DNA from 3 places in the Sphingobium agri genome. Region 2 is predicted to be linked to each of the others. Evidence: predicted binding sites of a transcription regulator. Region 2 holds the regulator's gene; each other region holds the start of a gene.
The links. The regulator LexA, encoded in region 2, represses DNA repair genes until DNA is damaged. The targets are predictions, from matches to a motif close to GTTCCNCNCTTGTTCT.

Region 1 (9,625 bases), on a different contig from region 2:
GGCCACCTATTTCCATACGCTCCACATCGATATCGGCGGGCTCAGCCTGCTGCACTGGATCAACGATGGCTTGATGGCGCTCTTCTTCCTGGTGGTGGGGCTGGAGATCAAGCGGGAGGTTCTGGACGGACAGCTCGCCCGATGGCCCGATCGCCTGCTGCCGGGGCTCGCGGCGGCTGCGGGCGTCGTCGTCCCCGCCCTCATCTACATCGCCATCAATCGGGGGGACGCGATCGGCATGCGCGGCTGGGCGATTCCCGCTGCGACCGACATCGCCTTCGCCCTCGGTGTGCTGGCCTTGCTCGGCCGCCGCGTGCCGGGGTCGCTCAAGATCTTCCTGACGGCCGTCGCAATCATCGACGACCTGATCGCCGTCCTCATCATCGTGCTTTTCTACAGCGAACAACTGAGCCTGCTGCCCCTCGCCCTGGCCGCAGCGGGCCTCGTCTGCCTCGCCCTCTGCAATCGCGCTGGGGTCAACCAGCTCTGGCCTTATCTGCTGATCGGCCTCTTCGTCTGGTTCTGCGTCCTTCAATCCGGCATCCATGCCACGCTGGCAGGCGTCGCCGTCGCGATGACCATCCCCTTGGCGCGCACGCCCGCCGCGCCCGACGACCAGCATTCGCCCCTGTCCCGGCTGGAACATGGCCTCCATCCCTGGGTCGCCTATGCCATCGTGCCGCTGTTCGGCTTCGCCAATGCGGGCGTGGCATTGACCGGCTTTTCCTTGCCCGACCTTGCAGCGTCCGTGCCGCTCGGCATCGCGCTCGGCCTCTTCGCTGGCAAGCAGGTCGGCATCTTCGGCGCGGTCTGGCTCCTCTCCCGCCTCGGCTGGGTCAGCCGCCCGGCGCATGCCAGCTGGACGCAGCTCTACGGCGTCGCCCTGCTCTGCGGCATCGGCTTCACCATGAGCCTTTTCATCGGCGGCCTCGCCTTTGCCGCCCACCCCCATGAAAGCGACGCTGCCAAGCTCGGCATCCTGCTCGGCTCGCTTGCGTCAGCCACCGCCGGTTACCTCCTGCTACGGCTGGCGCCCGGCCCGATCAGAACGGAAAGAACACGCTGATCGCAGCAATCGCGACGACACAGGTGATGATGTTGAGCGGCAGGCCCACCCGCACGAAATCCATATATCGGTATCCGCCCATCTGATAGACGATGACATTGGTCTGGTAGCCAAAGGGCGTGGCGAAGGCGGCGCTTGCCGACATCATCACCGCGACCAGGAACGGCCGGGGACTGACCGCCAGGCTATCGGCCAGCGCCACCGCGACCGGCGTCACCAGCACCGCCACCGTCGCGTTTGACAGCAGCTCCGTCAGCACCATCGTGACAAGATACAGCACCACCAGCGCGATCAGCGGGCTCAGCCCATGAACGCTGCCGATCAGCATGCGCGAGGCATCCGCCGCCAGCCCGCTCTGTTCCATCGCGATGCCGATCACCACCATGCCGGCGATCAGGATCAGGATCTGCGGCCGCAGCCCGCTATAGGCCTCGTCCGCGCTGATCACCCGCAGCAGGATCAGCAACACCGCCCCTGCAAAGGCGCTCGCCGCGATCGGCGCGACATCGATCGCCGCCAGCCCGACCGCCGCCGCGAACACGCTGAGTGCGATCGCCGCCTTTGCGGGGTTCAGCGGCCGGGGCTCGGCGAACACCGCCGGGTCGCCCACCTGCGCGCTGTACACATGGGACGCGTCGATCGGCTGCGCTTCCCCTTCCCGCTCGTCTGCTTCATGCCGTCCGCCCAGCAGCCTCTTGCTGAACAGGAACAGGTACAGCCCGCCCGCCAGCGCCATCGGCACGCCCACCGGCGTAATTTCGAAAATGCCGAAGCGCGGCTGCCCGGCCACGCTGGCCATATCGTCGACCAGCAGGTTGGTGGACGTCCCGATCAGGGTGCAGCATCCGGTCAATATGGTGATGTAGGACAGCGGCATCAGGAACCGCTTGGGCGACAGGCGCAGCGCATTGGCGACGTCGCGCACCACCGGCGCGCCCAGCACGACGATCGGCGTCGAATTAAGGAAGCAGGACACCGCGCCGATCATCGACAGCAGCAGCCACATGCCGGTCGCGCCCATCCGCTTGCACATCGACACCGCCATGGCGATCGCCCGGTCGAGCAGGCCCGACAGCTCCAGCGCATAGGCAATGACGAACAGCGACGCGAGCGCGATGATCGCCGGGCTCGCAAAAGCGCCCTGCACATCGACGGGCCGCACGACGCCGGTCATCAACAGCACCGCCGCGCCGGACAGGGCGACGACATCGGCGCGCACCTTGTCCCATATCAGCGCGGCGACGACGGCGGCCAGCACCAGCAGCGTCAGAACTTGGTCAATCGTCATGCGCCCCCTGCCTCGTGCCTGCTGCCGCCCCTGTCAACGCAGCAAGGCGGAAAAAGGGCGATTATCCTCTGGAGAAGGAGGACTTTTTTGCTATCAAAGGCTTATGCGTGAACCCAGTGCCCGGACCAGCCGGCTCGCCATAGCCGCGGGGTTGGCCGCTTTCATCGCCATCGGTGCGGGGGGCTTCCTGCTGGGCCGCGCCACCGCGCCCAAGGCTCCGCCGCCCGCCCCCGCGCCCGTCGCGGTCATTCCGCCGCCCATCCCCGTCCTGCCGCAATCGCCCCGCCTCTGGGGCCGTGCGGAGATCACCGATCTCGCCCGCCGCGCCGCCGATGCCCTGTCGTCGGGCAAGCCGCTGCCCGATGACCTCGCCGGGGCGGTAGGGCAGCGGTTCGAGCTTTCCCTTCCCTTCGGCTGTTCCGGGGAGGCGGACGAGGATAGCGCCGTCCCCATGCGCTGGCGCTATGATGAGGCGGCGGGAGTCTTGCGCGTCCATGCCATGCCGGTCACGTGGAAGGCAGCCGACTTCGAACTCCCCCCCGGCGGCGACGGCTATGCCGAGGGGTTCTGGATGGAGCGCCCCTGGTCCACCAGCGACGAATGCCCCGCCGCGCCCAGGACAGCCTCTCCCGATCAGCAAGCCCCTGCGCCAGCACCCGATCAGACTCTCGCCCTCGCCCAATTCGGCCAGAATGACGGCAACGACCTCTGGCGCCAGGGCCGCCCTTTCGAGAAGGTGCTGCGCCTCGCCCCGGAAGATTTCGCCCCTTCGCGCGGTCTCAGGCTCCGCCTGATCGGCCGGATCGAGCAGGTGCCGGGCAACGGCCCCGTCCACTGCGTCCAGCCGTCAGGCGTGGAACAGCGCCCCGCCTGCGTCATCGCCGTCTCCTTGCGCGAAGTGCGCATGGAAATGCCGGGCGCCGACGCACCGCTCGCCATCTGGGAAAATCGCGGCGCGGCGGGCTCCGCCGGGCACTGAAAGCCACCCGTTCACCCGATCTCGCGCTCCGGCTCACAACACCATGAACCATCTCCCCTGCCAAAGTGTTGGCCGGGAAAAGGAGATGCGCCATGTCCGACACCCAGTCCGACAATCATGAAGAGATGATCCACGAAGACGGCTTGCCCGGTCACGAAAGCAAGCTGGAGCCCAAGCCCGAATGGGAACCCCGCTATCCCGGCTCCGGCCGCCTCGCGGGCAAGGTCGCCCTGATCACTGGCGCGGACAGCGGCATCGGCCGCGCGGTCGCCGCCCTCTACGCCCGCGAAGGCGCGGACATCGCCATCCTCTACCTCTGCGAACATGACGACGCTAAGAAAACCGCCCAGATCGTCGAAGCTGAAGGACAACAGGCCCTTACCATCGCCGGAGACATTGGCGAAAAATCCTTCTGCGACGATGCCGTGAAACAAGTCATCGACCGTTTCGGCCGCCTTGACATCCTCGTCAACAATGCCGGTGAACAGCATCCCGATCAGGACATCACCGACATTACCGAGGAACAGCTGCGCCGCACCTTCCAAACCAACATCTTCGGCATGTTCTTCCTGACGCAAGCTGCCCGCCCGCACCTCAAAAAAGGCGCGGCGATCGTCAACTGCACCAGCGTCACCATGTATCAGGGCTCGTCGGAACTGCTCGATTATTCGAGCACCAAGGGTGCGATCACCGCCTTCACCCGCAGCCTGTCGGAAAATCTGGTGAAAGACGGCATCCGCGTCAACGCCGTCGCCCCGGGCCCCATCTGGACCCCGCTCAATCCATCAGGCGGCGCAAGCCCGGAAAAGCTCGAACATTTCGGCGAATCCGTACCCATGGGCCGCCCCGGCCAACCCAACGAAGTCGCCCCCGCCTTCCTCTTCCTCGCCTGCGAGGACTCCAGCTACATGTCGGGACAAGTCCTGCACCCCAATGGCGGCACGATCGTGAATGGGTAAGTGAAACAGGTAAGTCCCTCTCCCCTTCAGGGGTCGGCTAGAGGCACGTGACTCTGGCCGAGGTGCCGAGCGCAGCGAAGGCGGGAGAGGGGCCCGTGAAGCCGACGGCGCTCATTCCCCTCTCCCAGCCCTCTCCCCTAAAGGGGAGAGGGAGAAGGCCAGCGACCTCCGCCTGCGGGAGGGAGACAGAAGATCAGTTCGCCTTGCTCAAATCCACCTTCTCCACCCACTCAGGGTAGAATGTCGGCTCCCGGTTCGACCAGCCCACCGCCGTAGCCGCAGCTTCGCTGATCGACTGCAACAACGCCCGGCGTTTCTCGGGATGGAGATGCGGCAGGCTCGCCGCCGCGCAGAAGGCCCCTGGCAACCATGGCCGGGCCCCCGCCCCCAACAGCCGCTCATACAGGAAGCGATAAGCGGAAAAGCTGCTCAGCCGGTCCTGCCCCAGGTCGAATGCGGAAATCGTCACCAGCGGCGCCATGAACGGCTCCATCTGATCGAGGCCGCTATCGTCGGGCACTCGCGCCTTGATCTCGTCCAGCCGCCCGTAAATGCGGGCCTGCGCGCGGATGCTCGCTTCCTCCACCATGTCGCGCGACCATAGCTTCATGGCGTCGCGGCGGTGGAGGCCGATGTCCAGCGATCTGCGGATGTAGCGCTGCGTGGCAGACGGGAAACTGGCGAATTCGCGCAATTCAGCCAGGGTGATTGCCCCGTCAGCCGGTCTTGCATTGGTGCCCATGCTCTTGCCCTCCGACTTCAAGTCGATCGGCAGATCATGCGCCTTTCATGGTTACTGAAAGATTAAGCGCCGGTTCTGCCGACAACTATAAGGAATCACGTTTCTTTGTGCGCTGCAACATGTAATTTTTGTGATTGCGCCGAATGGAAACGCGTGGGCATCCTCTCCGTTCATCCCAGCGACGAAAGATAGGATAGCGCAGACAGTTAATTTTCCCTCATCGGCAGCGGCGCGCCCCGCAACTCCCGCGCCAGGTCGGGCCAGTGCGACCGTCCCGCCGCGCTCGCCGCGGCCTTCTGCAATCCGCGATATTGGGAAAGCACGCTAAGCCCCAGTTCCGTCAGCACCGCGCCTTCGCTCGACGTCGCCACCAGTGGCGCAGACCAGCACCGGTTCATCACGTCCACCAGCATCCAGCAGCGGCGATAGCTCATCTTCAGCTTCCGCCCGGCCGCCGAAATCGATCCCTCGCTGACGATCGCGTCGAGCAGGTCGGCCTTGCCCGGCCCCATGGCGATCTCGTCGCCACAATAAAGCTGTATCTTGATCTTGAGGCCCGGCCCGCTCATCCGCTCTCTATGGCATGGGCGGGCCGCACCGCCAATGCCGCGTCAGGGCCGCCGTTCCAGCACCGCGCCGATCATGCTGCGCCACACGGCAACGTCGCCCGCCTGCGCCATCTGCTCATCGGGTTCGCGCAGCGTGTGGAGGATCGCATAGGCATCATCCACATGGTCCTGCCAGCTCGCATCCACCGCGCCCGACGCGTGCGGATCGCTGCCCTCGCCATTCAGGCTCAGCTGGCGTCCGGCCAGCACCCGGGCAATGCGTTCGATCGCGGGAGTAGCGGAAGTCGGCATCAATAAGGCTCCTCTCACCTTTTTCAGCGTCGTGCGCTCGGCGAACCGCCCGGCCACCGCCGATCCGGTTCGCCTCGCCCATCGATCATATCATCAATATCGCCGCCGTCTATCGCCCGGCCTTCTCATCCTCATCATCTTCTTCCTGGAAGCCCGATGAAGGAACCGGATCGCCATGATCGCCCGGCTTGGTCGCCGATGGCGGATCGGACGCATCCATGCTGTCCATCAATCCTTCTTCCAGCTGCTCCTCGGCGGTGACGGCATGGTCCTGCGCATCCGTGGGGCGCTCATCATGCGCCTCTTCACGGCTGTTGGGACGAATATCGGTCTTGTCGCTCATCTTTCTCTCCTTGGCGCAGCGAACACCGCGCGCCACGCAGGATCAACGGCCATTCCCGATGGCCGGTTCCAAGGGAGCATCTTCATACAGACAGCTTCAGACTAGCTTCATTGTCCCCCCTCCCGCAAGCGGGAGGGCGTTAGGGGGTGGGCCTGCGCAACGCCAGCGACGAAGAGCTGGTCACCCTTTAAACGCGGACGCTCAATTCCCCGCGCCCGGCACCTTGTCCTTGCCAACCTCAGCAAAGCGGCTCGCATCCCCGCCCTGCGCCTTTGCGATCGCGATAGCCATCGGCTCACGGACATGATCCACCGCCGCGATCTGGCAGGCGCGCAGATCCTTCATCGTACGCCCCGGACAGACCTTCACGGCAGCGCGGCGGACACGCGCGGTCAGCTCCCGCTGACCCGACTTCTTCGACAGGTCCAGATCGCCATAGCGCACCTCCACGGTACGGCCGTTGGATTCGAACGGAATGGCGCCAGCCTGTGCCGCCGCGCCCATGAACAGGGTCGCAGACAAAGCGGCGAGCAACGCGCCGCTGCGCTTGGCAAAAAAAGTCATGATTGGTCCCCCTCAATTGAACTGCTGCGGCCTTGTCGCTCTTGAAGGCGACCTTGCCCGCGATCAACCGGAGGGCTGGGACCCGTCAGTCCTTCCGGCGGGTGCCGAAATACTCCCAACAAAAGCAGCTGTCGACCCGGAAAAGCCTTGTTGTCGTAGCGTAAAACACCGTTCACCGAAATCGGCGTGAACAGTAAAACGCCCCCGGCGCAAGGGATGGCCGGGGGCGTATCCGGGATGCTGTCGGGCTATCCGGGATCTCTTCTGTCTCTGGACTCGGAAGACGCCGCCGTTACGGCCTTCCCATGAAGTTCCTTATACACCTAAACAGGTTAATTTCGCTTTCTCTTTCGACGATCCGCCGCACGCTCGCGCCGGAAAGCATGCCCCGCTTGCGAGCCGCCGCCCGCTATCCCATATCCGCGCGATAAACTTGCCCCATCAGAACAAATCTGGAACAACACGCCCCCATGAGTCTGACCACAATCTCCGTACGCGGCGCGCGCGAGCATAATCTCAAGGGCGTGGACGTCGATCTCCCCCGCGACAGCCTGATCGTCATCACCGGCCTGTCCGGCTCGGGCAAATCCTCCCTCGCCTTCGACACCATCTATGCCGAAGGGCAGCGTCGCTATGTGGAGTCCCTCTCCGCCTATGCGCGCCAGTTCCTGGAGATGATGCAGAAGCCGGATGTCGAGCATATCGACGGCCTCTCCCCCGCCATCTCGATCGAACAGAAGACGACCAGCCGCAACCCGCGCTCCACCGTCGCGACCGTCACTGAAATATACGACTATATGCGCCTCCTCTGGGCGCGTGTCGGCATCCCCTACTCCCCCGCGACCGGAGAACCGATCAGCGCCCAGACCGTCAGCCAGATGGTCGACCGCGTGATGCAACTTCCGCAAGGCACCCGCTTCTACCTCCTCGCCCCCGTCGTCCGCGGCCGCAAGGGCGAGTATAAGAAGGAACTGCTGGAGTGGCAGAAGGCGGGCTACACCCGCGTCCGCATCGACGGCGAAATGTACCTGATCGAGGAAGCCCCCGCCCTCGACAAGAAATACAAACATGACATCGAAGTCGTCGTCGACCGCCTCGCGGTAGACGCGGACATGTCCACCCGCCTAGCCGACAGCTTCGAACAGGCGCTAAAGCTCGCCGACGGCTTGGCTTATGTGGACCTGGCCGACGGGACCGTGGCCGACATTCTCCCCTCCCCTTCAGGGGAGGGGCCGGGGGTGGGGGCTATCCCCAAGCGCGAAGGCACCCTGAAAGGCGCCGAAGTCCCCCCCAACCGCATAGTCTTCTCCGAAAAATTCGCCTGCCCCGTCAGCGGCTTCACGATTCCCGAGATCGAGCCCCGCCTCTTCTCCTTCAACGCCCCGCAAGGCGCCTGCCCAGCCTGCGACGGCCTCGGAGAACGGCAGGAGTTCGACCCCGAACTCGTCGTCCCTAACGAACATCTCACGCTCAAGAAGGGCGCCATCGTCCCCTGGGCCAAGTCCAACCCGCCCAGCCCCTACTATATGCAAGTCCTCGGCTCCCTCGCCAAGGAATTCGGCTTCAACCTCGAAACCCCGTGGCAGGACCTCCCGCCAGAGGTCAAAATCATCATCCTCCACGGCACCGCAGGCAAACCCGTCACCCTCAAATTCGTCGATGGCAAGAAGAGCTACGAGGTCAAAAAAGCCTTCGAAGGCGTCATCGGCAACCTCAACCGCCGGCTCCTCCAGACCGACTCCGCCTGGATGCGCGAGGAGCTGTCCAAATACCAAACCGCCATGCCCTGCGAGACCTGCCACGGCGCCCGCCTCAAACCCGAAGCCCGCGCCGTCAAGATCGCGGGCGAGGACATCTCCATGTCCACCCGCCGCTCGGTGGTGGACGCGCTCGGCTTCTTCTCCACCCTTCCCGCCCAGCTCACCGACCAGCAGAACCAGATCGCCAAGGCCATCCTCAAGGAAATTGTCGAGCGGCTCGGCTTCCTCAACAATGTCGGCCTCGACTATCTGAACCTCGACCGCACCAGCGGCACCCTGTCAGGCGGCGAGTCCCAACGCATCCGCCTCGCCTCGCAGATCGGCAGCGGCCTGTCGGGCGTCCTCTACGTCCTCGACGAACCCAGCATCGGCCTGCACCAGCGCGACAATGACCGCCTGCTCGTGACCCTCAAGCGCCTGCGCGACCTCGGCAACACCGTCATCGTCGTGGAGCATGACGAGGACGCGATCCGCATGGCCGACTATATCGTCGACATGGGACCGGGCGCAGGCGTCCACGGCGGCACCATCGTCGCGCAGGGCACCCTCAACGAACTGCTCGCCCACAAGGACAGCCTGACCGCAGATTACCTCAACGGCACCCGCCGCATCGAAGTCCCCAGTAAGCGCCGCAAGGGCAATGGCAAGAAGCTCACCGTCCACAACGCCCGCGCCAACAACCTGCAGAACGTCACCGCCAGCATCCCGCTCGGCACCTTCACCTGCATCACCGGCGTGTCAGGCTCGGGCAAGTCCAGCTTCACCATCGACACCCTCTACGCAGCGTCGGCCCGCACCCTCAACGGAGCCCGCATCGTCGCTGGCCCGCATGACAAGGTGACGGGCCTTGAACATTGCGACAAGGTGATCGACATCGACCAGTCGCCCATCGGCCGCACCCCGCGCTCCAACCCGGCGACCTATACCGGAGCCTTCACCAACATCCGCGACTGGTTCGCGGGCCTCCCCGAAGCGCAGGCGCGCGGCTACAAACCCGGCCGCTTCTCCTTCAACGTCAAGGGCGGCCGCTGCGAAGCCTGCACCGGCGACGGCCTGCTCAAGAT
Region 2 (9,625 bases):
TGCCAGTGCCAGCGAAGATGACGACGCCCGGATCGATGCTGAGCGTCACGGCGGTGTTGGTGCTAGCCGCGCCCTGATCGGTGCCTACATCGACGCGACCCGGCATAGAATAGATGACGCCCGCAACCTTCGCGATCGCGGTTGAGCTGTTGAAGCGCGCCGGGAAGCCGCAATTGCGCCAGGTGCTCGTACCGTTGGAAATGGTGCCGAGATCAGTCAGCTGGTCAGATCCTGCAATGCTCGGACAGTTCGCGGCCGGGGTCACGACGCCCGGCGTGGGCGTAGGCGTACCCGGCGTGGGCGTCGGCGTCGGAGCGGGAAGGACGATGGTTCCTTCGCCGGGCGATGCGATGTCGTCGGCGCCGCAAGCGCTCAGCGCGGCGCAGGCGCAGCCCGCCATCAGAATGCTAGTGATGCGATTAGTCTTGACCATGTCGTCTCCGCTCCGGCGTTGCCGGTTTGTGATTGGATGCGGAGCGAAGGGGATTTTCGAATCGGACAACGCCCCCTGCCGCCCTCAATCGCGGCAGCTAAGGGCGGCACATGACAGGCGCATTTTGCTTCAGTGACGAAAGCGTGACTTTAAAATGACGTTTTGAAGACTATTGTTGCAATTCAACGACGAAGCCCGCGTAAAAGAAAAACGTCACCCTTGCGGATGACGCCTTCTCCCTCAGCAGAGACCGAAGCCTCAGCGCATCGCGTAGCTGGCTTCCAGGCGACCGAGCGCGCGGCGCGCAACGTCGCGCGACGATGCCGCTTCACCGTTGGCGAGCAGCAGAGTGGACTCGGGGGCAAAGCGCGCCGAACGATACGCCTCGCGCGCATCCTTCATTCTACCAAGCCCTGCATAGGCGTTGCCCAGGTTAATGAGGCGAGCAGGATCATTTGCGCCTTCCGGCCACATAGGCGCCAATCGGCGGGCCGCTTTTTCATAATCTCTCGCTATCAGTGCGGGAGCGGCCAATCGGCCGTCCGGCACGCCTACGACCACGACTTCATCAGACGCTGCCGCAGCAGCGTTGGACATGCTTGCCGCCAGCGCCAGCCCAACTATCGCCGCCATTCTCACCATCCGATTTCTCCCGAAAAAACCTTCTACAATAGCCGGGATTATTTCATCTTGATGACAGGACTACAACTGACCGAAAGGACATGATAAAGGAATTTTATCCGTTCTATTTCAGCACGTTATAAGATTTTCGCACAACTGTCATAAAAGTGTAATCGCAATGTCTTCGTTGCATAGACCCGATTCGGGCGCATGCGGTGAACAGTATTTTCGCGCGACAATGCAGTCCGCTCATTGGCAAGATGATGAAGGTCAGACGATCAGGCAAGGTCCGGAGGATTCTGTTGCCCGGCTCCTCCGGAAGCCGCTGAATTCCCTTCTGTTGCCCGGTGGGTTCAACCGCGTTCTTTTTGAGTAATGTCTGGCCGTGAGGCCATCAATTACGCAGCAAGAGCAAGAGCCTCGTTATCGTTGGCACTTACGTGTTTTGAACATTTTTACGGCTTACTCAGGCCGGGTGAAAACATCGCTTTTCAACACACGTCGATCCTAGTTCGGCCCCGTCAGACACCCCGGAATGCGGGACATGTGGTGGAGCCGCCGGGTACTGCCCCCGGGTCCGCTGCGCCTATTGCACGACACAATTTATCACCATAGCCGGGCAAACCCGGCACCGACGCATATGGGATAATGCGCCGGCTTTTTCAACTGCCGGATCAGGCGGCGACCAGATGCACGGCCTTGGGCTTCGCCACGGGCAAACCGCTCGCCTTCGCCTGCGCCATCAATTCCTGCTTGCGGGCCATCATCTGGTCACGCAACGCCACCAGATCTACATCAGTCTTGCGGCACTGCGCGAACATGCCGTCGGACTGCCGCTCCTCTTCTTTCACATGATGTTTGATCTCTTCGGACAGCACCGTGACCTTGGCGTCGTAGAAATCGTCTTCGGGCGATCCGGCCTCGATGTCGTTGACCAGCACCTTGGCCCCGTCATGCTCGACATAAGCTTCATCCAGCGTGTCGTCCTCGATCTTCCCGCGGAAAGCAGGGTAGAAAATCTCCTCCTCGATCATCGTGTGGATCTTCAGCTCCGTGCAGATTTGACGCGCGATTTCCTGCTTACGGTTCGCAGCCTTCGCCTTTTCAAACTGCTCGAACAATTCCTCGACCTTGCGGTGATCGGCTTTCAACAGGGCGATCGCGTCGGTAAACTCAGCTTTGGCCATCTCTGTCCTCCTCACGAACGATATTGCGAGAAAGCGGCTGAGGTGCGGCCCGGTTCCCGTTGCAAGTCATTCTCGCCCCACATCATGGCCGTGCGGCTTCGCATGCCCACCGGCACGCAGATAACGATCATCGATTTTACGGATCAGCTGCTCGGCATCCTTGCCGCCAGCGATCTTCAGCAGCTCGTCAACCTTGGCTTCAAGCCGATCGTCATTTTCTTTCGAAGCAGGCGATCCCACATAAAGGAAATAGGCGAGGCCAACGACCTGCCAGATCAACTGCAGAAATTCTGATTGCCAATTCTCGAACGTATCCCGCCCCATCTCGACGGCATAGGACGCCAACTCAGGCACCTGCCCATGCGATCGAGCCTCATCGACATAGGCCCACCAGCCAAACAGCCAGTGCCCCGCGATCGACACCAGGAAAAACAGGGCCGTGATCCAACCATAGGCATAGCGTTTCATACGACCTTCCCTCATTTTCGTTTCGGAAGGACAACGCAAAGGCCGCACACGGGTTCAACGCGCTGGCGGACTGATTCCGATTGGCCCAGCGCACTTCAATCTTTATAGCCCTCATCCCATGATCCTCGTCATCGACAATTACGACAGCTTCACCTGGAACCTGGTCCATTACCTCATGGAGCTGGGCGCCGAGGTTGAGGTCGTTCGCAACGACGCCATCTCCGCAGGCCAGGCGCTGTCCAGCGGCGCCAGCGCATTCCTGCTTTCGCCCGGTCCCTGCACACCAAATGAAGCAGGGGTCAGCCTCGACCTGGTAGCCGCTTGCGCTGATGCAGGCTCACCGCTTCTCGGCGTATGCCTTGGCCACCAGGCGATCGGACAGCATTTCGGGGGCCAAGTCGTTCGCGGCGGCCTGATGCATGGCAAGACGTCGCCCGTCACCCATGACGGCAGCGGCCTCTTTACGGGCATCCCATCTCCCTTCACCGCCACCCGCTATCACTCGCTTATCGTGGAAGACATTCCCGATAAGCTCGTCGTCAATGCGACTAGCGAGGATGGCTCCGTCATGGGTTTCCGTCACCAGAGCCTCCCCATCCACTCGGTCCAATTCCACCCGGAAAGCATCGCGACGGAATATGGGCATGACATGCTGGCCAACTTCATGCGGATCGCCGGCATTCCGGTCCGGGAACGCGCCGCCGCCTGAATTTTGCGGCCCACAGCGGCCCGGACAGCGACTTTCCCATACCCCGCCCTCGACTCCTGCCAGCCATCGTGATTAAGGCAGGCGCGATGACCCGCCTGCCTGATCCCGCTACGCCGTTGAGCACAACCGAGGCTGCACGCGCCTTTGATCTTCTGTTCGACGGCGCCCTGCCCGAAGAGGACATCGCAGCCTTTCTCGTCACCATGGCGAAGCGCGGCGAGAGCGCCACGGAAATCGCCGCCGCTGCGCGCGCCATGCGCGCCCGCATGATCCCGGTCACTGCGCCTGCTGGCGCAATCGACGTCTGCGGCACTGGCGGCGATGGGCATCATACGCTCAACGTCTCCACTGCCGTCAGCCTCGTCGTCGCTGCCGCTGGCGTTCCTGTCGCCAAGCACGGCAATCGCGCAGCCTCTTCGAAAGCCGGAGCCGCCGACACGCTCGAAGCGCTTGGCCTCGACCTTGATCGCGCCGCCGACACAGCGGAGGCCACGCTTGGCGATCTCGGCATCTGCTTCCTCTTTGCGCAAAAACATCATCCCGCGCTCAAACGCTTTGGCCCAATCCGCAAAGCGATTGGCCAGCGCACCATCTTCAACCTGATGGGGCCGCTCGCCAATCCGGCAGCGGTCCGCCGACAACTCGTCGGCATTGCCCGTCCCGCCTATGTGCCCATCTACGCCGAGGCGCTGGCCGAATTGGGCGTCGATCACGCCATGATCGTGTCGGGTGACGAGGGTCTGGACGAACTGTCGCTCGCGGGCGGCAATGACGTCGCGGAAGTCACCGCGCAGGGACTCGTCGCCATGCGCCGGCTTACCGCTGCCGACGCTGGGCTTCCCACGCATCCCGTGGAAGCCATTCGCGGCGGCGACCCTGCGCACAATGCCGCTGCCCTCCGCGCCCTTCTTCAGGGCGAGCAAGGCCCCTATCGCGACGCCGTCCTTCTCAACGCCGCCGCAGCGCTGCTTGTCGCGGACGCCGTTGCGGACCTGCGCGAAGGCGTCGAGGAAGCGGCCGAAACCATCGATCGCGGCCTTGCCAATGCGCTGCTCAACTGCTGGATTGCCTATAAATGACGAACAAGCTGATCGAAATCTGCGACACGAAGCGTGAGGAAGTGGCCCGCCGCAAGGTTGCCACAACCGTCTCAGCGCTTCACGCCCGCGCATCCGAACAAACGCCTCCGCGTGGTTTCCGGCAAGCTCTCGACAGCGCCGCACGTTCAGGCTTCGGCCTCATTGCCGAGATAAAGAAGGCCAGCCCCTCCAAGGGTCTCATCCGCGAAGATTTCGACCCGCCTGCCCATGCCCAGGCCTATGCCGCCGCAGGCGCCGCCTGCCTCTCCGTCCTGACGGACGAGCCCTATTTCCAGGGCCATGACGACTATCTCATGGCCGCCCGCTCCGCCTGCGCCCTGCCGGTCCTGCGCAAGGATTTCATGGTCGACCCCTGGCAAGTGCTGGAAAGCCGCTCGCTAGGCGCCGACGCCATCCTCATCATCGCCGCCGCGCTTGATGACGGCCAAATGGCAGAGATCGAGGACGCGGCACTCGGCCTCGGCATGGACGCGCTGGTGGAGGTGCACGACGCGCATGAACTGGAGCGCGCACTCAAGCTTCGTTCACGGCTGATCGGCGTCAACAACCGTGACCTGCGTGACTTCAGCGTAGACTTCGCTCGTACCTACGAACTGGTCGGCCAAGCGCCGGAAGGTTGCACCTTCGTTGCAGAGAGCGGCTTGGGCAGTCATGCGGATCTCGTCGCCATATCCGAACATGGCGTCCGCTGCTTCCTGGTGGGTGAGAGCCTGATGCGCCAAGCCGATGTAGAAGCGGCGACCCATGCGCTGCTGACCGGCGCATGAGCAAGCTCACCCATCTTGATGAAGATGGATCGGCCCATATGGTCGATGTCTCGGCAAAGGAAATAACCTCCCGCGAAGCGATTGCTACGGGTCATATCGCCATGAGCGCCGAAGCATCGGCCGCCATCGCCCAGGGCCTCGTCAAGAAAGGCGACGTGCTCGCTGTGGCTCGCGTCGCAGGCATCATGGCGGCAAAACGGACCGCAGACCTCATTCCCCTGTGTCACCCTATAGCGCTGACGTCCGTCTCCATCGATTTCGAGCTTGAGCCACAGGGCGTCAAGGTGACGGCCACCGCGAGAAGCGCTGGGCAGACAGGCGTCGAGATGGAAGCACTCACCGCCACCTCCGCAACGCTGCTCACCATCTACGACATGGCAAAGGCCCTGGATAAAGCCATGGTTATCGGCAACGTCCGCTTGCTTGCCAAATCGGGCGGTAAGTCGGGCGACTGGCGGGCCCCATGAGCCTGCTCCCTGTCGCGGAGGCCCAAGCTCGCCTACTCGCGCTGGGCAGCCGCTTGCCAGAGGAGGAGGTAGCGGCATCTGCCTGTGCAGGCCGGTGGCTGACACGCGACATATTTGCCCTGCGCGACCAACCCTGGGCCGATCTCTCCGCGATGGACGGCTACGCCATCAAGGCAGCAGAATGGCCCGGCCCTTGGCGGATCGCCATCGAAAGCACGGCGGGAGCTGCCCTCCCCCCGCCACTGGCGAACGGGGAGAGCTGCCGCATTTTCACCGGCGCGCCACTTCCACCTGCATCGGACGCCATCCTGATCCAGGAAGATGCCGAGCTTCGCGATGGGCTCCTATATCCGCGCGGCGACGTGCTGAAGGCAGGGCGGCATGTTCGAGCCACCGCGACGGATTTCGCTGTGAACCAACGGCTCCTGTCAGCCGGAGCAGCGCTCGGCCCCGCTCAGATCGCGCTCGCCGTCCTGGGTGGACATGGAAGCCTTCCGGTCGGCGCGCGTCCCCGCGTCGCCCTGGTCTCCACCGGCAATGAACTTGTCCCCCCTGGAGCGCCCACCCCGCCCGGCTGCCTCCCTTGCTCAAATGCGCCCATGCTTGCTGCGATGCTCGGCGCCATAGGAGCGGAGGTGATCGACATCGGCATCATCCCCGACGACCTCGAAGCATTGACCAAGGCGCTGGAAAACTCCGCCAAGGCCGACATCATCCTTTCGACCGGCGGGGCGTCGGTTGGCGATCATGATCTGGTTCGCCCCGCCTTTGCAGCAGCGGGCGGCAGTCTCGATTTCTGGAAGATCCGCATGCGGCCCGGCAAGCCTCTGATGGCCGGAAAGCTCGGGCACAGCATCTTCCTTGGCCTGCCCGGAAACCCCGTATCCGCCTTCGTGACCGCCACGCTGTTCCTGCTGCCGCTCGTCCGCCACCTGGCCGGTGCGGCGGATCCGCTCCCGCGCTCCGCGATCGCATCACTTGCAGCGCCGCTTCCGGCGACGGGCGAGCGCGATGATTATCTCCGCGCCTTCCACACTGCCGATGGGCTGGTGTCGGTCACCTCGCAGGACAGCGCTGCGACCGCTGCGCTCGCCCAAGCGGAATGCCTTATCGTGCGGCCCGCAGGTTCGCCCCCGGCAACCGCCGGAGAGCAAGTCACCATCCTGCCACTTTAGCAAAGAGAAAGGGGCCGCGACGCGACCCCTTCCCATGCTTCAACCAATAGGTCGATCAGCGCTGCTGCTTGCCTTGTCCGCCTTTGTCCTTGTGGCTTTCGCCCATCTGACCCTGACGGTTTTCCTGCTGCTGCTGACGGCCGCCCTGACTGGAACGGTCGCCACCCTGCTGGCGGCGCTGATTGCTGTCCTGGTTGTTCTGGTTCGCCATCATTCTCTCCTATTCACCCTCTTTAGGAAGGCGGCTATTGAACGGCTGTGACGCAGGTCCGTTCCTTTCGTTACGCTTGGCGCAAGCCGCTTGACTCGCCCCCTTCCGTTTCCTATGCGTTCTCCATCCGTTCCATGGAGGACAAGCGGGCATGCTGACGCCTAAGCAACAGGAATTGCTGAGCTTCATTCAAAATCGGCTCGAGGAAGGCGGTGTCTCGCCTTCTTTTGAGGAGATGAAAGAAGCTTTGGACCTGCGATCAAAATCCGGGATACACCGGTTGATCAATGCGCTGGAAGAGCGCGGATTCATCCGCCGCCTGCCAAATCGCGCACGCGCACTCGAAGTGCTGAAGCTGCCCGAAGCGATGAACCGCGCGCCCAAGGCCGTCTCCCCGCCCAAGCCTCAACTGGCTGCAAAGCCTCCGATCGCCGCAAATGACGTGATCGAAATTCCGCTGCACGGCAGGATCGCGGCGGGTGTTCCGATCGAAGCCATGGAAGGACAGAATATGCTGTCCGTTCCAGCGGCACTGCTGGGTGCTGGGGACCATTATGCTCTGGAGGTCTCCGGTGACTCTATGGTCGACGCAGGCATTCTCGATGGCGATTTCGCGCTGATCCAGCGGACCGAAGTGGCTCGCGAAGGCCAGATCGTCGTTGCCTTGATCGAGGAAAGCGAAGCGACGCTCAAATATTTCCATCGGCAAGGACCTAAGGTCAGGCTTGACCCGGCGAACAGCGCCTATGAGGCGCAGATCTACGATCCGAAGCAGGTGCGCATTCAGGGCAAGCTCGCGGGATTGCTGCGGCGATATAATTGATAGGACTTATGGCGGGACGGTAAGTAGGATGGCTGCACAACCCACGGATGTGCGTCACCCGCCTTCTTGGCGGTCCGAACCGTCCCTCCATCAAGATCGATTGCCAGCCCTCCCGTGCGCGCCAACATCCGCCGGTCCGCTTTCAGCCAGCGCGGACGGCACCAGGCCGGCAGGCGGCGATCCGCAATAACTATGTCCGCGCGCGCACAGTCCCGTTGCAGGCTTTCCCTAGGAACGACGACGCCTGTCCTCGTTACCAGCAACTGCCATAGGCGCCCTCCTCCCCTGACGGCGACCATGCAGAGGTCAATCGAACAGCGCGCTTCGGGCAGTGCCGCGATCGGGCTCAAAGTCCCCTCATAGCCTGCGCTTTCGGCGATCATGTCCCGGACATAATCGCCTGCCCGCTCACGCAGGATCGCCATGCTGCCATCCTGCTCCCGCACCGCTACATGCCGTCCATCGGCCGTGACCAGAATGTCCGGAGGAGAACTCAGCACAATGACAGCGACGCCCGCCGCAACGGGCACTAAACCACACCAGCGCCAGGCACTCCGCCAGAGCAGGCACCAAAGTCCGCCCAGCACCATCATCCCAAAAACAAAGTTGGGAACGACCGGCGCGGTAACGACCGCCCACGGACTTGCCGCCACCCCATGTGCGATCATCAACAGCAGCTCGAGCGCTCGGCCGGTTAGCCACCAGGCCGGAGCGCCCAGACCCGCGACGTCCAGCAGCAAGGCGATCGCTTCAAGCGGCATCACGACAAAGGTGGTCAGGGGAATAGCGATGAGATTGGCGAAAGCGCCCAGCATCCCCGCCTTGTGAAAATGCGCCAGCGCGATCGGTGCGAGAACCAGTTCCACCGCGAAACCGGAAAGAAGGAGTATGACCAGGTGCCGCATCAATCGCCGAAACCCTGTCTCCTCCCGGGCCGCCGCAAAGGCGCGGAAGCGAGGATGCTCACTCAAGGCCACGAGCGCGATCACCGCTCCGAAGCTCATCTGAAAGCTGGGGCCTACCAAAGCTTCTGGCCACAGCAGCAGAACGACCAACGCACCGGCAGCTATCAATCGCAGCGTGATTGCTTCGCGGCCAAGCGCAAGCCCGCCGAGCACGAGCAGCGCGGCAACACAGGACCGAACCGTCGGAACCTCGGCCCCGGTGAGCAGGGTATATCCAATCCCCGCCAACGCCCCGCCCGCCGCCGCGACCAGCATCAACGGCCAGTTCAATGCTGCACGCGGGCTAAGCGCCATGATACGCATCAGCAGGAAAATGACCGCACCGATCAGGGCGGTGACGTGCAAGCCACTGATGGAAAGTAGATGGGCAAGGCCGCTGCGCCGCATCGCTTCAGCGTCCGCCTCGCTGATTGCGCCCTGGTCGCCCGTAGCCAGCGCTGCGGCGATGCCGGTCCCGTCGCCGTCGGCCTTCTCCAATATGTGCGCGAACAGGCGGTTGCGCAGAGGCGGGCCATCGGTAGATGGACGCAGCACCGTTATGGGCCTCAACGCTCTTCCCGTAGCTCCAATCCCCTGAAAATAGGCGCGGCGCGAAAAATCATATGCGCCTGGTAGACTTGCTTCGGCAGGAGGCATCAACCGGGTGCGGAATCGGATGATGGCACCTCTGCCAAGCCCGTCAGGCACATCCGCCGCGGC
Region 3 (9,625 bases), 410 kb from region 2:
TTTCGCTTGAAGAAGTCGACGAAGGGCCCGACGATCGCCTGCACCAGCTCCCCGCCCGTTTTGCGCGAAGCAATCTCCCGATGCCGCTCGGGCTCGCCGACGACCAACGCCGCCAGCATCGCGGGCAGCGCGAACATGGAACAGACCAGATAAGCCAGCGTCCAGTCCCAATATTGCGCCACCACCAGCGCCAGCGCACCCGCCGCTGCCGCGCCGATCCGCCAGCCATATTGCGACATCCCCGCACCGATGCCCAATTGCTCGGGCCGCAGTATCTCGATCCGATAGCCATCGATGATGATGTCGAACGTCGCCCCCGCAATCCCCAGCAGGATCGCCGCCCGCACCGTGCCCATCAGGTCGTTCGCCGGATCGACAAAGGCGAGATTGACCACCGCTGCCATCACCAGCAGACCGGCCACCAGCATCCAGGACACGCGCTGCCCCAGCCGATGCAGCAGCGGCAGCTTCACCCCTTCGATCACCCATGCCCACAGCCATTTGAGGTTATAGGCGAGCAGCACCAGGCTGAACGCCGTGACGCTTTTCTTATCGATCCCGTCCTGCGCCAGTCGTGACGCCAGGTTCGCGCCGATCATCGCAAAAGGAAAGCCCGAGGAAATCCCCAGGAAAAGCGCGGCGAGCGGCGCCTTCTCCACATAGGGTTTCACAGCATCCAGCCAACTTCTGGTGCCAACGGCAATGTCATTCATGAAAAGCTGCGCCCCCGAAGATGCTTATCCCGCCACCATATGGCCAATCATCGAAGAAACAAGCACAACGGCCCCTCCCTATCTCCCCTCCCGCAGGCGGGAGGGCTGGGGGTGGGCCAGCGCAACGTAGATCGAGTGCAAAAGGTTGGCGCTTCGACGCCATCAACCCACCAACATCCACCCCACAAACCCGACCGCCACAATCCACACGATCACAACGAAGATCAAACCTGCCACAGACACAGGCTTGCGCCGCTCCACGGCCTTCATCCGAAGCTCAGCCATCACATGCTGAGGAACGAGCCTGACCGCAGCCATGATGCCCAACGGCACGATCACCAGATCATCAAGATAGCCAAGGACAGGAATGAAATCCGGAATGAGGTCGACCGGCGACAGGGCGTAAGCCGCGACAGCAGCCGCCAAAGCCTTCGCATACCAGGCAACCCGAGGATCGCGCGCAGCGAACCAGAGGGCGATGACATCGCGCTTGATGTTCCTCGCCCACTCGTTGAGCCTTTTCATCGCCGTCCGGTTCATCAGCCCTGAATGGAACGGCGCGACGCTGCCTGCAACTGATCGAGCAACAATGTCCTTTCTTGTAATCGGACGATGACGCGCGATATAGAGGGCTCATATGAGCACAGGTCGCAAGGGCATGGATCGCAGGAGTGTGATCGCTGGCGTCACAACAACCGGTATCGCATCCTTGGCGGAAAGGTCCGCGCATGGCGCTTCCGAAACCTCATTGCCCGGTTCCACCGCCGTGCCCCGCAATTTTCCACCGCCCTCAACCATCAGCAAGGCCGCGCAGGATTATTTGCGCAAAGGCGCGATGCAGCCCCCTCCAGCTCCTGTGCCCGCGCCGGAGGACGTAGCGGGTTGGCACGCCTATGTTGCAGCGGGCAACGCCCCCCTGCCGGTTGAAATGATCCTGAAAATTCCCGGCGTTGACGTGGAGACGCGGCAGATGGGTGGAGCAACAGTCTATTTGGCTACCCCCAAGGGCCTGAGTGAAGCTGACCGTCGGAAGGCGCATCTCAGCATTCACGGTGGGGGCTGGGTGCTGTTCGGTGGTCGGCATGCCATGGCCTTGGCCAAGATCACGGCGATGCAATATGGCTGCGTCACCTATGCCGTGGATTACAGGATGCCGCCGGAACATCCGTTTCCAGCGGGTTTGAACGACTGTTTCGCGGTGTACCGCGCATTGCTGAAGGACTTTGGCGCAAGGAACATGTTGGTCTCGGGCGGATCGGCAGGCGGCAATCTGGCGGCTGCATTGATGCTCAAGATACGCGATGCGGGCTTGGAAAAGCCGAGTGCGCTGATTCTCCAAACGCCGGTGACCGACCTTACCAATGCTGGCGACAGCTGGCAGGTGCTCTACGGTCTCGACCCAGTGCTGCGCGACCCCGATGGCGTTGGATCGACCGAACTCTACCTCAATGGCAATGATCCGCGTCAGCCTTATCTTTCGCCGCTTTTCGGCGATCTCGCGACCGCCTTTCCGCCGACACATCTGATCACGGGAACCCGCGACCGGCTGCTGTCCGATACAGTCAGGATGCATGCGGCGCTAAGAGCCGCGAATGTCGAGGCGGATCTCTACGTCAGCGAAGCCATGCCGCATGCCGGTTTCGGCCAGCAGACGCCCGAAGATCAGGCAATATTGAGCGATACGCGCAAGTGGTTGAACGGGCGCTGGCCTCGGGCCTGATCGGCACTACGCCTGCCTGTGGATTGGACGGGAAAGCAGCGACCCACCCAGCCTCACCCCACATCATCAAACAAATGCAACCCCCGAGGCACCCGGGGACGATCGGCCCCAACCATCAAAGCCTCGATCACGCCGATCGAAGCCAGCAGTTCGCGCGGCAAATAGGGCTTGGCCAAGCATCCGACCGCCATCTCATGCGCGTCCACCGGGCAACTTCCACTGACGAACAGTACCGCCAAACCCTTGGCATAGGCATGCCGAGCGACGTCGATGCCGGTCTTGTCCCCGTGCAGGGTGATGTCGGCGATGACCAGATCGACCTCATCCTGCTCGATCACGCGGATGGCATGATCATAATCATCGACGGTCGCTGCAACGCGATATCCCGCTTGCTCCAGCACATGCTCATTGTCGAACGCGACCAGCGGCTCGTCTTCAACGACCAGCACGCTGCGGATCGCCTGTCCCTGCTGCCGTGGCTTTGAGTCCCCTTTGACTAGCCCGAAAAACATTTGCCGATCCGCCCCATATGCGCCATGCAACCGATCAAACGCGCAGCATCCCAAGGGAGTTGCGGCCGTTCCTCCGCATTGGGCGATGGCACGGCACCTTTCGTCATTTTCCGGTGCTTTCCATATGGGAAGTGCCGCCGCTTCGTTAAAGGAACCGAGCGTGGAGCCGCCGAAAAAATCAGGACCGCCGCGCAGGGCAGGACCGGGCGGACCCCGGCGCCCTTCGCAGGACAAGCCAGCTGGTACGCGTCCGGCTCGCCCCCCTTTCCGCAAGGCAAAGGCCGCTCCGGCCAAGCCTGCCAATCCTCATCCGGCTCGCACGGCTGCGGCCGCCAGCGGCAAGAATGAACCGCAACGCATCGCCAAGCTGCTTGCCCGCGCCGGCATAGCCTCGCGCCGCGAAGTCGAACGGATGATCGAGGAAGGCCGCGTCACCTTGGACGGCGAAGCGGTATCTACGCCTGCGACCTTGCTGACCTCGCTCAACGGAGTCGCGGTGGACGGAACGCCAGTCGCTCAGCCTGCTCCGGCACGTCTCTTCCTCTTTCACAAACCTTCAGGCTATCTGACCACGGAACGTGATCCCCGCGGCCGCCCGACCATTTACGACCGCTTGCCCGCCGATCTGCCGCGCGTGATGCCGATCGGCCGCCTCGACATGACGACCGAAGGGCTGCTGCTCCTCACCACCGATGGCGAATTCAAGCGGCAGATGGAATTGCCCGCAACGGGCGTTCCCCGCACCTACCGCGCCCGCGCCTTCGGCGACATCAGCCAGGCCCAGCTTGAAGATCTGTTCGAAGGCATAGAAATTGACGGCATCCGCTACGGACAGATCGAGGCCAATCTGGAACGCCGCACCGGGCGCAACCAGTGGATTGAAATGACGCTGACGGAGGGCAAGAACCGCGAAGTCCGCCGCGTTCTGGAACATCTCGGGCTTCAGGTAAGCCGCCTCATCCGCACCAGCTATGGCCCCTTCCACCTAGGCGAACTGGCTTCCGGCGCGGTAGAGGAGGTACGGCAGCATGACCTCATCGTCTTCCGCAAAAGCCTGAAGACGCCCAAATCCTGATTTTCATCCCTTCGGGCTGAATTTGCCGAAGCCCGCCCTTCTTCTGGAACGCCACCCATGAGAATCATCGCAGGCCAATGGAGAGGCCGCCCCCTCACCGCTCCCAAGGGCGACGCCACCCGCCCCACTGCCGATCGCACCCGCGAAACGCTCTTCTCCATGCTGCTGAGCCGGATCGGCTCCTTCGAAGGCTTGAATGTCGGTGATTTCTTCGCAGGCTCGGGAGCCTTGGGCTTTGAAGCCATGTCGCGGGGCGCAGCCACCTGTCTCTTCGTCGAACAGGATCGTGCAGCCTTGGACGCGATCCGCGCCAATGGCGAACGGCTCGGCGTCCGCCCGGATATCCGTCAGAGCAGCGTCCTGTCCCTCGGCCCAGCCCCCAAGCCGCTCGACCTCATCTTCATGGACCCGCCCTACAATAGCGGCGCGGGCGCGGTAGCGCTCGACAAGCTCAGCCGCCTGGGATGGACCGGCCCGGCTACCTGGGTCAGCATCGAAACCGACAGGCGTGAGGATGTGGAAGTGAAGGGCTTCGTCGCGGACGCAATACGGGACGTAGGGAAGGCGCGCCTGACCCTGTTAAGAGCAGCCTAAACTCCCTCTCCCCTTCAGGGGTCGATGAGAGGCAGGTGACTCTCATCGAGGTTAGGGAGAGGGGAACGCCCCAAGCGCCCCCTGCTCCTCTCAATCAAGCAGCCTCAGCATCCTCATAAGCCTGCGCTTCCTTCCCAATCAGAATATCCGCCAGGAACCAGTAAGCCTTACCCCAAGCTTCCAGGACCGCGTCGGTGGCTACCTCAGCCCCCAGCACATCACGGATCGCGGGCAGCAGCGCCTCGGCGACCTTCGGATAATGCTCGGCCTTCACGCCGGTTTCGACATGCCGCTGCACCATGCGCTCCACCGCGCCGGTCAGTGCCTGCAACTTGTCGATATTTTCCGCATATCCCAGGATAGCGGCTGCCAAACGCTTCGGCTGCTCGCCACTTTCCTGCGCCGCCTGGTCGAACATGTCCTTGATCGACGCATCCTGAAACAGCCGCGCATACATGGCTGTGGTGATCTCCACGCCATGGCTCCGAAGCGCGGGAGCGGTTGCCTTGACGATCGCGATGGTTTCAGCGCTGAGCTGGTTCATGATGCACCCCTTTTGCGAGACTCGATAAAGGTGCATTTACGTGACATGTTTAAACATGTAAACCAGCTACATGTTTTATCCTCAAATCTCTTTCAATTAACGCATTCCCTCATGCAATTGACTCGCCACACCGACTACGCCCTGCGCGTCCTCATCCATCTGGCAGTCACGCCCACCGGCCGCGCGACAATCCCAGAAGTGGCCGACGCCTACGCGTTGTCACGCAATCATTTGATGAAAGTCGTCCATCATCTCGGCCTCGGCGGCTTCATCACCACCCAGAGAGGAAGAGGCGGCGGCTTCACGCTCGCCCGCCCTCCCGAATTGATCAGTTTAGGCGAAGTCATCCGCCATACCGAAACCGACATGAATCTAGCGGACTGTGCCGGTTGCGGGCTGCGCTCCGCCTGCGGCCTCTCCGGCATATTAAAGGCCGCGACAGCCGCCTTCCTCGCCGTGCTCGATCAGCACAGCTTGGCCGACGCCGCTAAAGACAAGGCCGGGCTGGCGGCGCTCATCGCTGCCCTGCCCGCGCCCCTGTCCCAAGTCAGCGATTCCTGCGCGCCTTCTTAGAACGCGGCGCTTCACCTGGATTGATGCAGCTATCCTGTACGGTTCGGCTGCACAGCGGATAGTCCTTTCCGCCAGCAGGCGGCGGCGTCATGTTCCCGCCCACCGTCACGGGATTTGCTGAGCTTCCTACAGGAGCCGCGGGATCTCTAGGCACTGCGGGCGAAGCTGGCGCCATGCCTGTAGCAGGCGGAACCTCTCCGGTGGGCTGACCCGCGTTCGGATCGGCAGCCGTTGCGGGTGTCGCTGAATCCGCCGGCATTGTGTCAGTTGCTGGAGGCTGAGCCGCATTGTCCGGCGCACCCTGGGCGATCGCAATGCCAGTAGCGCCGGTTGAAAAAGCCAGCAATGCCGCACCTGCAAGCATGATCGATTTCATCGGGTCGTCCTTTCCTGTTCTTCACCCCATTCTGCCTCTTGGCTGGTGAAGAACCAGATCGGTGACGCCAGCGTTCCATATCCGCGACGAACTGTTGTCCTGCTGCCACCAAATGAATGTAATCAATCCTCCGGGTAGCGCTCAACATGGGGAAGTTCATGTGCAGCGCCCATCCACGGCAATGCCTCTGCCCATTGCACGTGGATGACGGGAGGGAACAGAGAGGGGGCATCCAAAGTCGAAGTCTGGATATCAACCATCCCGGGAAAACTTTTCGAATTCCGGTAGAAAAGGCCGGTGCCGCAACTGGCGCAGAAGTGCCGTGTCGCGTCTTCAGAAGATCGGTACAGTCTCGGCTCACCCACAACCTTCAGATTTGCTTCTGCAAAGAGCGCCCAACCAACCATGGGCGCTCCGGCACTGCGGCGGCAGTCGCTGCAATGGCAAATAGCGCTGTAGATTGGTTCCCCCTCTACCTCGTAATGGATCGATCCACACTGGCATCGTCCCTTGGCCATGGCATTTCCCCTTGCATGATTCGCCTTTTGTTCTCATAGATCGATGGCCGCTGCAAGGGGCTGCCCTTGCTCACCCTTCCCATGCTCCCTAGTTGTTGAACATGACCGTCCCCGCTCCCTCGCCCGATGATCCACCTTATCTTCAGGGCCTCAATGAACCTCAGCGGGAGGCTGTGCTTACGACCGAAGGGCCGGTCCTCGTGCTGGCAGGTGCAGGAACGGGCAAGACCGCCGCACTGACCGCGCGGCTTGCTCATCTTGTCGCTACGCGTCGTGCTTACCCGTCCGAAATTCTGGCGGTGACGTTCACCAACAAGGCCGCGAGAGAAATGCGGGAGCGCGTCGGACGCATGATAGGTCCTGCGGTCGAAGGGATGCCGTGGCTTGGGACCTTCCACGCGATTGCGGCGAAGATGCTGCGCCGGCATGCGGAATTGGTGGGGCTTCAGTCCAATTTCACCATCCTTGATACCGACGATCAACTCCGCCTGATGAAGCAATTGATCCAAGCAGAAGGCATCGATGAAAAGCGATGGCCCGCGCGGCAGTTGGGCGGCCTGATCGACCAATGGAAGAATAAGGGACTAACGCCGGAAGAAATTGGCGCTAGCGATAGCGAAGCTTATGCGAATGGACGTGGCCAGAAGCTTTACGCAGCTTACCAGGCCCGGCTTCGTGACGTGAACGCCTGCGATTTTGGCGACCTGCTGCTCCACGTGCTGACGATCCTGAAGCGCCATCGTGATGTGCTGGAAAGCTATCAGCAACGGTTCCGCTACATCATGGTCGATGAATATCAGGACACTAACAGCAGCCAATATCTGTGGCTCCGCCTGCTCGCTCAACAGCGCAAGAATATTTGCTGCGTGGGCGACGACGACCAGTCCATCTATTCGTGGCGAGGTGCCGAAGTCGCCAACATCCTGCGGTTCGAGAAAGATTTTCCCGGCGCCAAGATCGTTCGCCTGGAGCAGAATTACCGATCGACGCCTCATATTCTTGGCGCCGCTTCCGGAGTGATTGCCGAAAATGGCAACCGGTTGGGGAAGACGCTTTGGACCGATATCGACGTCGGAGAAAAGGTTCGTGTCATCGGGGTCTGGGACGGTCCAGAGGAAGCTCGCCGCGTAGGCGACGAGATCGAATCGCTGGAGCGTTCCGGGCAGTCGCTCGATGATGTGGCTATCCTGGTTCGCGCACAGCATCAGACTCGCGAGTTTGAAGACCGCTTCATCCAGATCGGCCTCGCCTATCGTATTGTGGGCGGATTCCGTTTCTACGAGCGTGCCGAAATTCGTGATGCGCTTGCCTATCTGCGTCTTGTTAATCAACCGGCTGACGATTTGGCATTCGAGCGGATCGTCAACGTTCCCAAAAGAGGCCTTGGCGACAAGGCGGTGGAGAAGCTCCACCGACTGGCAAGGGCGGAAGGCATTCCTTTGGCGCTGGCGGCTGCGCGCATCCTGGACACTGATGAATTGACGCCTCAGGCGCGCCGGAGCCTGGGATCGTTCATAGGAGACCTTGCACGTTGGCGTGACAGGGCGGCTCAGTTGCCTCATGCCGAACTGGCGCGCCAGATACTTGACGAAAGCGGCTATACGGCGATGCTTCAAGCGGAGCGTACAGCCGAAAGTGCGGGCCGCCTTGAAAACCTGAACGAGCTTACCCGCGCGATGGAGGAGTATGAAACGCTTGGCGCGTTTCTAGAGCACGTATCACTGGTCATGGACAATGATGCGCAAGCCGAAGAACGCAAGGTCACGATCATGACCATACACGCGGCAAAGGGGCTCGAGTTCGACACTGTATTCCTGGCAGGCTGGGAAGAAGGAATTTTCCCGTCCCAGCGCGCGCTCGACGAAGGCGGGCTCAACAGCCTCGAAGAGGAACGCCGGCTCGCTTATGTCGCGATCACGCGCGCTCGAAAGATGTGCATCATTCTGCATGCTGCCAACCGGCGTATATATGGCCAGTGGACCAGTTCTATCCCGTCCCGCTTCGTCGGCGAACTGCCGCCTGAGCATGTCGAGGAAGAAAGCAGCATGACTGGCGGAGCGTCATTATGGCGCGCTAACTGGTCTGAGCGTGCCGACCCCTTCTCCAATGTCCAACGTGGCAACGGCCGCGGCCCGGGTTGGCAACGTGCGCAACAAGGCGGTCAATTCAATCGCGAACCTGTTCGGATCGTGGAAGCCCGAGCATCTGCCATCTCACTCGGCAACAAGGGTCGGGATGACATGCAGTTGGGTTTACGCGTTTTTCATCAGAAATTCGGTTACGGAACCGTTGCCGAAATCGAGGGCAATAAGCTGGAAATCGACTTTGAGACAGCGGGCCGCAAGCGCGTCATGGACAGCTTTGTACAGCCCGCCTGACGTTGAGGGTTAGAGGTCCGGCACAGCAAATGCGGCCGCACGCACAGTCAATCGCCTGATCCCTGCCATCGGCTTACGAAATAGATGGGGATTTGGTGGAGCCTAGCGGGATCGAACCGCTGACCTCCTGCATGCCATGCAGGCGCTCTCCCAGCTGAGCTAAGGCCCCATCTCAATGCAGAATAGGCTGCATCCGTGAAAAAGGCTATGCCGGCTTTCCGGACAGCCATCATTCTTCGACCCCAAACCCAAGCTTCAGCATATCAAACTAGGCCGATAAACGCCGCTGCTCGGAAATTGGTGGAGCCTAGCGGGATCGAACCGCTGACCTCCTGCATGCCATGCAGGCGCTCTCCCAGCTGAGCTAAGGCCCCTTTCCAATGTCGGCGCTGTTTGGGTCCAGCGCCTCGGAGGTCGCTGCCATTAGGAGGCAGCAACTTCCTTGGCAAGCAGAAAATTACTTAATTGTCGTCGTCGCCGTCGTCACCCGCGGCATCGACGCCGAGGTCGTCGTCACCGCCGAGATCAACGTCATTATCCGGTGAGTCGCCGTCATCATCGACGTCCAGATCCAGATCCAGATCGTCATCCGCCGACTCCAGTTCGCCATCGGCAGTCTCGA

Region 1: the regulator LexA is predicted to act here: its motif matches at 7,245-7,260, upstream of uvrA (excinuclease ABC subunit UvrA).
Region 3: the regulator LexA is predicted to act here: its motif matches at 6,644-6,659, upstream of MU848_RS08065 (ATP-dependent helicase).

The regions. Positions count from the first base shown of each region.
Region 1 is NZ_JALKHS010000014.1:5,899-15,523, reverse strand. Features, by position in the region: gene nhaA (Na+/H+ antiporter NhaA) at 1-1,066, shown strand, start outside; gene MU848_RS15295 (SLC13 family permease) at 1,044-2,354, opposite strand; gene MU848_RS15290 (hypothetical protein) at 2,458-3,333, shown strand; gene MU848_RS15285 (SDR family oxidoreductase) at 3,426-4,292, shown strand; gene MU848_RS15280 (hypothetical protein) at 4,486-5,034, opposite strand; gene MU848_RS15275 (winged helix-turn-helix domain-containing protein) at 5,241-5,603, opposite strand; gene MU848_RS15270 (hypothetical protein) at 5,646-5,894, opposite strand; gene MU848_RS15265 (hypothetical protein) at 6,004-6,237, opposite strand; gene MU848_RS15260 (UrcA family protein) at 6,439-6,801, opposite strand; gene uvrA (excinuclease ABC subunit UvrA) at 7,272-9,625, shown strand, end outside.
Region 2 is NZ_JALKHS010000006.1:541,753-551,377, reverse strand. Features, by position in the region: gene MU848_RS05880 (hypothetical protein) at 1-433, opposite strand, end outside; gene MU848_RS05875 (tetratricopeptide repeat protein) at 692-1,075, opposite strand; RNA gene ssrA (transfer-messenger RNA) at 1,381-1,724, opposite strand; gene MU848_RS05865 (hemerythrin domain-containing protein) at 1,729-2,241, opposite strand; gene MU848_RS05860 (DUF6766 family protein) at 2,308-2,709, opposite strand; gene MU848_RS05855 (anthranilate synthase component II) at 2,828-3,418, shown strand; gene trpD (anthranilate phosphoribosyltransferase) at 3,505-4,497, shown strand; gene trpC (indole-3-glycerol phosphate synthase TrpC) at 4,494-5,285, shown strand; gene moaC (cyclic pyranopterin monophosphate synthase MoaC) at 5,282-5,752, shown strand; gene MU848_RS05835 (molybdopterin molybdotransferase MoeA) at 5,749-6,927, shown strand; gene MU848_RS05830 (hypothetical protein) at 6,983-7,138, opposite strand; gene lexA (transcriptional repressor LexA) at 7,290-7,961, shown strand; gene MU848_RS05820 (ComEC/Rec2 family competence protein) at 7,922-9,625, opposite strand, start outside.
Region 3 is NZ_JALKHS010000006.1:956,590-966,214, reverse strand. Features, by position in the region: gene MU848_RS08110 (AmpG family muropeptide MFS transporter) at 1-713, opposite strand, end outside; gene MU848_RS19125 (YkvA family protein) at 876-1,253, opposite strand; gene MU848_RS08100 (alpha/beta hydrolase) at 1,351-2,433, shown strand; gene MU848_RS08095 (response regulator) at 2,487-2,945, opposite strand; gene MU848_RS08090 (pseudouridine synthase) at 3,106-4,020, shown strand; gene rsmD (16S rRNA (guanine(966)-N(2))-methyltransferase RsmD) at 4,078-4,614, shown strand; gene MU848_RS08080 (globin domain-containing protein) at 4,709-5,158, opposite strand; gene MU848_RS08075 (RrF2 family transcriptional regulator) at 5,270-5,731, shown strand; gene MU848_RS08070 (GFA family protein) at 6,230-6,625, opposite strand; gene MU848_RS08065 (ATP-dependent helicase) at 6,727-9,003, shown strand; tRNA gene MU848_RS08060 (tRNA-Ala) at 9,097-9,172, opposite strand; tRNA gene MU848_RS08055 (tRNA-Ala) at 9,302-9,377, opposite strand; gene MU848_RS08050 (TIGR02300 family protein) at 9,465-9,625, opposite strand, start outside.